Regions from separate parts of the Cytobacillus kochii genome, predicted to be linked through region 1. Evidence: riboswitches for the same ligand, from Rfam matches in the RefSeq annotation. Region 1 holds a riboswitch; the other holds the start of a gene.
What was found. A riboswitch is a leader RNA that binds a small molecule or an ion and turns the genes downstream of it on or off. The one in region 1 is predicted to bind S-adenosylmethionine.
Positions count from the first base shown of each region.

Region 1 (4,206 bases):
GTCGGAGATGTAACCGATATTGAAGAAAAATTAGAAGGCATCCGCTACGAAAAAAGTGAAATTGAAAAGGCGCTAGCTGGTATAAATATAAAACATTATTTCGGTAATATCACAATAGAAGACTTTGTGAATTTAGTATATTAAAGCTGTATCAGTCTGTGAATACTAAGGCATGAAAGTATTTTCACCGTTAAGGATGAAGAACTTTTATGCTTTTTTATTTTATTAATAAAGAAAAAAATAGTGTAGATCTTAGTAGACTACTTGAATCCTGAAATTTCTTTTAATATAATAAATTTAGAAAATTTATATTATAAAAATGAATGACTATTCATTCAGAAAAGAGGGAGAAACTTGAATTTAACAAGTCAGCTTCACAAGATTGCCTTAGAAAATGGGGAAAAAAATGCGTATTATTTTATGGATCAAGCAAGTACATACGCTGAGCTCGATGAACAAGTAACAAGGTTTGCATCAGGACTTTCGTCATTAGGTATAAAGGAAGGCGATCATATTGCCTTGCTACTTGGTAATTCGCCGCATTTTGTTATTAGTTTATATGGTGCGTTAAAGCTAGGGGCAAAGGTAATACCGATAAACCCTATCTATACGCCTGAAGAAATTGGCTATATTTTAAAAGATGGCGATGTAAAAGCGGTGATTATGCTTGAGCAATTATTACCATTAGCAGAAAAAATGCATCATTTATTAACCGATATTAAGCATTATATTGTCTGCGAAACCGGTCAAACAAGTGGACTTCCAGCTCTGGGAGATAAGTCGGTATTTCCTAAATTGAAATCGTTTTCAGAGCTTGTTTCCAATGGGGATGTAACATTTGCTGATGCAGATGTGACACCCGATGATGTCGCGATTATACTCTATACATCAGGAACAACAGGCAAACCTAAAGGAGCCATGTTAACTCATCGTAACCTGTTTAGTAATGCGAGTGATGTCGCGGACTATTTGCAAATTAATGAACGTGACACGGTGATTACAACCTTACCTATGTTTCACGTGTTTTGCTTAACGGTTGCTTTGAATGCACCTCTTATAAGTGGAGCAACGATCTTAATAGACCCTAAATTTAGTCCGAAAGAAATTTTCCGTTTAGCGGAAAAATACAAGCCAACTGTTTTTGCCGGCGTTCCTACAATGTATAATTTTCTTTATCAATATCCTGAAGGCAACCCTGATGTCTTCCAATCTATGAGATTATGTATTTCTGGAGGTGCTTCACTACCTGTTGCATTGTTAGAAAATTTCGAGAAAAAATTCAATGTGGTTATTTCTGAAGGCTATGGGTTATCAGAAGCTTCTCCGGTCACATGCTTTAACCCACTAGATCGTCCACGGAAACCGGGGTCGATTGGCACATCTATTATTCATGTTGAAAATAAAGTAGTTAATGAATTGGGAGAAGAGGTCGCTGTAGGTGAAGTAGGGGAGCTTGTTGTGAAAGGCCCTAACGTTATGAAAGGATATTACAAAATGCCTGAAGAAACAGCTGCCTGTTTAAAGGAAGGTTGGTTATATACAGGTGACCTAGCTAAGAAGGACGAAGAAGGATACTTCTACATTGTTGACCGTAAGAAAGATATGATAATTGTTGGCGGCTATAATGTGTATCCAAGGGAAGTAGAAGAGGTTTTTTATGACCATCCTGACATTGTTGAAGCGGCTGTTTTAGGTGTACCTGATCAGAATACAGGAGAAAAAGTTTTAGCCTATATTGTACCTAAAACTGAAAATTTAACGGAGGCACATTTATTGGCCTATTGTAAAGAAAAGTTAGCTAAATACAAAATCCCTTCCTCTATAGAATTTTTAGAAGAATTGCCGAAGAATACAACAGGAAAGATACTGCGTCGTGCTCTAAAGAAAAAGGTCTTAGAAAATCAAGAAGCATAAGTTAAAAAAACATGTTGACAAAAGATTCTAAATATTTTAGAGTTACTATATCAATTAAATAACCACTATCTAGAGAGGTGGAGGGACTGGCCCTACGAAGCCTCGGCAACAGACTTAGCATCGAAAGTACTGTGCCAATTCCAGCAAGCTAGTATTTTAGCTTGAAAGATAGGAAGAGAATGAAATATTTATGAGCGTACGTTACCTCTTCCTTTTTAGGAAGAGGTTTTTTTATGGCTGATTGGACCACCAAAAGCGATAAACATTCTTAGCACAATTGATAAATACATTATTATGCTTCTTTTGTAGAAGCGTTAGAGGAGGTAATGGCAGTATGAGTTATAAAAAACAAATGATATTGAATGCATTTGAAATGACAAGTGCAATGCACAATTCTCATGGGCTATGGAAGCATAAAGATTCCAAACGACATCGTGCCTATAAAGATATTAATTATTGGATGGAATTAGCCAAAACACTCGAGAAGGGAAAATTCGATGCTGTCTTTTTTGCGGATGTATTAGGTGTTTATGATACGTATAAAGAAAGCAAAGAACCTTCAATTAATGATGGATTACAGTTTCCTGTTAATGATGGGGCGTTTGTCATCCCTGCTATGGCTGCAGTGACAGAGCATCTGTCATTTGCATTAACGGTGAGTACAACATATGAGCCACCTTTTGGGCAGGCAAGACGATTTTCCACATTAGATCATTTGACAAAAGGAAGAGTGGCATGGAACATCGTTACTTCCTATCTTCCTAATGCAGCAAGAAATTTTGGTTTCAAAGATATGATCAAACACGATAAGCGTTATGAAATTGCCGATGAATATATGGATGTCGTTTATAAACTGTGGGAATCAAGCTGGGAAGATGGAGCGGTGATAGAAGATACAGAACAAGGGCTATTAATCGACCGTAAGAAAATCCATGAAATTCACCATAAGGGAGAATATTTTGAAGTCGAAGGACCGCATTTAACAGAACCTTCACAACAAAGAACACCTGTTTTATATCAAGCAGGGACTTCTCCTAAAGGTCGTGCTTTTGCAGCAAAACATGCAGAATGTGTATTTGTAGGTGGGCCAACTCCTGAAAGAGTAAGACATTATACAGAGGATATTCGAAAACAAGCGGCTGAATATGGCAGAAACCCGGAAGATATTAAAATATTCACTTTCCTAACAGTCATTGTAGGTAAGACAACTGAAGAAGCGGAAGAGAAATTTGCTGAATACAACCAATTATGGAGTGCAGATGCAGCGAAAGCACAGTTTGGGGGCGCAAGCGGTTATAATGTTGCGGAATTTACAAAGGATGAGTTAGATAACCCATTTGAATTTAAAGCTACAGAGCATGGGCATTATAAAGCTGCTTCATTAACGAAAGATGCGAAGAAAAAACTATCGATTAAAGAAGCGATTTCAAAATTAGAAGGATTAGATAGAGACAACATAATTGTCGGCAATCCATCAGAAGTAGCAGACCAAATTCAATATCAGTTTGAAGCCTCTGGGGTCGATGGTTTTAATTTAAATCATTTAGTAACGCCAGCAGATTTGGAAGATTTTATTGAGCTTGTTATTCCGATTCTACAAGAACGTGGTTTATATAAAAAGGAATACAAACAGGGTACGTTAAGAGAAAAGCTTTTTACTCACGGCTCGCCTCTTTTACCGAGTGGTCATCCAGGAAGTAAATTTCGTAAAGGCGAAAAAATAAACAATTAAAATAAGAGGTGAAGGGTATGAGAAAAGTTTGGTTACTATTTTTTGTACTGATTTGTTGCACTGTTTTAAGTGCATGTGGGGCATCAGGTTCATCCGGCGAAGAAAAGAAAGAGATGGTATTAGGGGCGACAGTTCCTTATAGTGATATGCTTGAGCAAGGTGTAGCACCACTACTTGAGGAAAAAGGGTACAAAGTAGAAGTAAAGGAATTTAATGATTATGTTCAACCGAATATTGCTTTAGATAGTGGAGATTTGGATGGTAATTTATTTCAACATAAAGTGTACTTAGAGAATTTTAACTCTGAAAAAGGGATGGATCTAGTAGATATTATTTCTGTTCCTACAGCTCCAATTGGTATATATTCAGAAAAATTCAACTCCCTTGAAGAAGTGAAAGATGGCAGCACGATGGCCATTGCTAATGATCCTACAAATTTAGCGAGAGGATTAACAGTTGCGCGTGATGCTGGTTTAATAGAATTGAAAGATGATATAAACCCAGTCAATGCAACAGTTAATGATGTATTATCTAACCCGAAAAATTTGAAATTCCATGAA
Region 1 is NZ_CP085254.1:1,535,366-1,539,571, forward strand. Features, by position in the region: gene LG276_RS08180 (lipoate--protein ligase) at 1-144, shown strand, start outside; gene LG276_RS08185 (fatty acid--CoA ligase family protein) at 355-1,914, shown strand; SAM riboswitch class I at 1,977-2,089, shown strand; gene LG276_RS08190 (LLM class flavin-dependent oxidoreductase) at 2,249-3,646, shown strand; gene LG276_RS08195 (MetQ/NlpA family ABC transporter substrate-binding protein) at 3,664-4,206, shown strand, end outside.

Region 2 (4,206 bases), 2.3 Mb from region 1:
TTTGGCCACCAGATAACTCAGCTGGATAAGCATTTTGTTTTTCACTTAAACCGACAATCTCTAAATATTTATTAACGCGGCTCTTTACTTCTTTCTTATCTAATCCTGTTAGTTTAAGAGGGATAGCAATATTATCATAAACTGTTGCTGTTTTTAATAAGTTAAACCCTTGAAAAATCATGCCGATATGACTTCTTGCTTCACGGAGTTTTCCTGGTGTTAGCGTGGTTAAATCCACCCCATTAACTTTTACAGAACCACTATCAGGTTTTTCAAGTAAGTTCACACAGCGAATTAATGTACTTTTACCAGCGCCGCTGTATCCGATAACCCCGTAGATTTCGCCTTGATTCACTGATAGTGAGACATCCTTTAATGCATGGATGCTTCCTTGTTTTCCTGTAAAGGTTTTGGTTATATTCTTAAGCTCTATCATGATTTGATGCTCCCTCCGTAACGCTCATTTTTAATCATTTTACCAAGAGACGATAACTGATCCGTCAAATTCCTCTTCAACAAACTTTTCAATTTCTTCACTGCGGTAGATATCAGCTAATTTTTCAAGAATTTCATCATCTTTATTCTCCGTACGGACAGCAGCGTGGTTTACGTAAGGTGAATCTTTAGGCTCGATAAAGATAGCGTCTTTAGAAGGAACAAAACCAGCTTCAATCGCAAAGTTCGTGTTAATAGCTGCAGCGTCAAGCTCTTCTAGCTGACGAGCGATTTGAGCAGAGTCAAGTTCAATAAATTCATAGTTACCATTGTTTTTTTCAATATCACGAACAGTTGAATTAATACCTGTTTCAGGATCTAATTCGATTAATCCAGCTTTTTCAAATAGTAATAGAGCTCGGCCACTATTTGTTGGGTCACTCGGAAGACCGATTTTTGCGCCGTCTTTTAATTCAGCTACATCTTTTACATTGAGTGCATAGATGCCCATCGGGAATGACACGGTATCAAAAGATTTAACTAAATCTAAATTTCTATCTTCTTTAAATGCATTAAAATAAGGCTCTGTTTGAAAAATGTTTAAGTCAATCTCTTTTTCAGCTAATGCAACATTTGGCATCACATAATCAGTAAATACTTGTGGTTTAATATTGATATCTTCTTCTTTAGCTAATTCAATTACTTTTTCTAAGATTTGCTCATGTGGACCTGCAGTGACACCAATGACTAATTCTTCATCGTCATATAACCCTTCTGTAGAGTTGCTGGCTTCATCACTACCACATGCAGCTAAGCCTGTTAAAGATAATAAGAATGTTCCAGTTAATAACCATTTTTTCATGATGTTTGAACTCCTTTTTGTTCATTTTGTTTTTCTAATAATCGAAGTGCTTGTAAAACAGATTGTTCACTTATCTCGTTTTTCATAAAGTGAATCGATTCAGTTGGAAGTATCGCCTTTTTCACAATTGTTTTCATTAATTGCTCGTCATTCACATCTATATTTAGAGTAGAGAGACTACTTGGCAATTGCCAGCTCTCATAAAACGGGAGAAGGTAATCAACTTCCGTCCATTTTTCTTCAATGGCCAATTGACCAAGAATCCCGTAAGCGACTAATTCCCCATGAAGGAAATCTTTGGCTGCATTCGCTACGGTTAGTCCATTGTGAAGCGAATGGGCACCAGCGATTCGTCCTGCCTTTTCGCCGAATCCACCGACCATGCCCCCAGTCATGATAATCGTTTCAATCACTCGAATAAGTGCTGGTGAGGTTTCGTTTTTGGCTACTGATTGTAGTGCGGCTTCACCATCATTAAGCAATGTATCTCGGCAAATTTTGGCTGAAAATTGCGAAACTTGTTTAGGTACAGGTAGTGTTTCTTCATGGTAAAGACTTTCAATTAGAGCTTCAGCTTCATAAAATTTGGCTAATGTATCCCCAATTCCTGCTTTTAAATAAGTTATAGGCGCATTAGCAATAATTTTAGGTTCAATCAATACGAGGGTTGTCGCAATAGGAAACTCGGTATAATGAGTAAAGCTGCCTTCTTCATTATAAAAAACACTTAATGGTGTCCAAGCGGCACAGGTAGCTGCGATTGTCGGTATAAGAATGGATTGAACAGATGCTTCAATCGCAACTGCTTTTGTTATATCTAATGCTGTCCCACCACCAATACCAATTACGCCATTAGCACCATCATTTGTTAATATTTCTTGGATGTCATGGACCTTTTTTAAGGTAGTGTGACCTTCTATGTAATGAAGGTGAATGTTGTTATCTATTACTTCCTTCGGCAAGTAGGGCTGCACGGCTTGCCAAGCTTTTTTACCGGTTATTATATGGTATTTGGAAACAGAAATATCTTTAAGTAGGTCGGGGAGTTCTGTTAGAATGCCTGAACCTAATAAATAATATCCTGGAGCCCCTTTTACGATTGTTGCAGTCATTTCTTCTCCTCGTTTCTCTTTTGATGTAATTATAAAAACAAAAATGCCTCTCATCATGAGAGGCATAAATATACTAGAATAGTAGTAACCTCTCTCATATATCAAAATACCAAATAGTATTTTGCAGGATTTAGCACCTGTTCATATGGGTATATGAATGGTTGCCGGGCGTCGCAGGGCCAGTCCCTCAGCCGCTCTTTATAAGAGAAAATGCTTTATTAAATTATATTCATAATATTATCTATTACATGAAAAGTCAATAACATAATTGAAATTAATCTTTAAACTAGTGATGGTGTTCTACTTGTGGGGTGTTTTCTTCAATCGGATGAATTGAGTTCTTGGCTTCTTGATGAATTCCCGATGCGCAGATAATGGCCATGCTTAATAAGAATGTTAGATAGAAGGGCACAGGTCGATTTTTCAATGCTTCCTTTAATGAATGTTTTTTGTGCATGAGAAGCATCATGGCAAAAATACTAATTAAATAAATCAGATCCATGCTAATGATCATAAATGTAACTTCACTGGGTACTAACATAATACCTAGCATTGCCCCCATCATACTTCCCATGAGACTTGACGCTTGAGCTTCAACGAGTCCGTTTGTTTTAAACGGTAGTCCTATAAAAATGGCAATGACAGCGCTAATGAGAATAGATAATACAGTTGCTTTAGCCATTTCTGGTAACCACACAGATATAATCAAACCGATTGTTAAGCTACTCGTCATACCAACCACCATGGGAATACATTTAGAATATTGGGTAGCTATTTCTTTGTTTTTTCTAACGGCACTAATAAAGAAAAAGAAACTGTAGCCGACAACTAAAAAAAGACTGAACAAAGCAAGCATATTCAAATTACCCTCCTTTGGATGCTCATAAAATATCTCGATGCCTCCTTTCATATATATTTTGTATCGTAGTGATTATGTCAGTGCAATGGTAAGAAACTTTTTATACTGTTCATTCGTAAATAGGTAAAGCAATATTTTTCAAACTAAAAAAAGTGGTAGTCTTAGTTTATAAGTTTTCATTCAGAACAGTTTGACAAAAAAAAAGGAGTTTTTATATGGGGGAAGAAATAAAGATTAGACCGATACATATAAATGATGCAAGAGATATTCATGAAATGCATAGGCAAGATTCTATAGTTCAACAGACAATGGCCTTATCATCGGGGAGATTAAAAGATATTGAAGATTATATTGAAGGACTTACAAAAGAAGACCATGTATTTGTTGCAGAATATAACGGTCATGTTCGAGGGGTAGCTTCCTTAGAAGAGAGAAGTGGAAAGTTGAGATATAGCGGTAATGTGTCCATCTCTATTAATGAAGAAGTACAAGGAAGAGGGATTGGTAAGACGCTTCTTGAGCGAATAGTAAAGCTTGCCGATGAAGAGTTAGGGCTCATCAGATTAGAGTTAGATGTATGTGCAGATAATATAAGGGCGTTGGCGTTATATGAAATGTTTAACGAGGCTTTGTCTAGCTCCGGACGCCATCGGCTCGAGGTCATAAGCCAATCCGTCAAAAAGGTTAAAAAACAACCTTTCTGCCGGCTCGTCTTATGCTTGTCACCGATAAGCGGGCGCCCTGCGCTTTTCTAATTTTATAGATGTCATTATTATGGGAAGAATTAAAGAGAACCTTTAAATAGAAACGATCTAATGTTAAAATTTCACTTCCTGCACGTTAATTAAATCATAACTAAAGGAGAACAGCTGCTTTGAATCACTTAATAATGGAACAACTAAAAACCTATTTTAAAGGAATCAACCCAGATGATTTAG
Region 2 is NZ_CP085254.1:3,828,532-3,832,737, reverse strand. Features, by position in the region: gene LG276_RS19640 (methionine ABC transporter ATP-binding protein) at 1-436, opposite strand, end outside; gene LG276_RS19635 (MetQ/NlpA family ABC transporter substrate-binding protein) at 476-1,297, opposite strand; gene LG276_RS19630 (iron-containing alcohol dehydrogenase family protein) at 1,294-2,409, opposite strand; SAM riboswitch class I at 2,501-2,616, opposite strand; gene LG276_RS19625 (hypothetical protein) at 2,696-3,271, opposite strand; gene LG276_RS19620 (GNAT family N-acetyltransferase) at 3,484-4,023, shown strand; gene LG276_RS19615 (hypothetical protein) at 4,143-4,206, shown strand, end outside.
Region 2: it holds a riboswitch for S-adenosylmethionine, as region 1 does, so the genes downstream of both, LG276_RS19630 (iron-containing alcohol dehydrogenase family protein) here and LG276_RS08190 (LLM class flavin-dependent oxidoreductase) in region 1, are expected to answer to the same signal.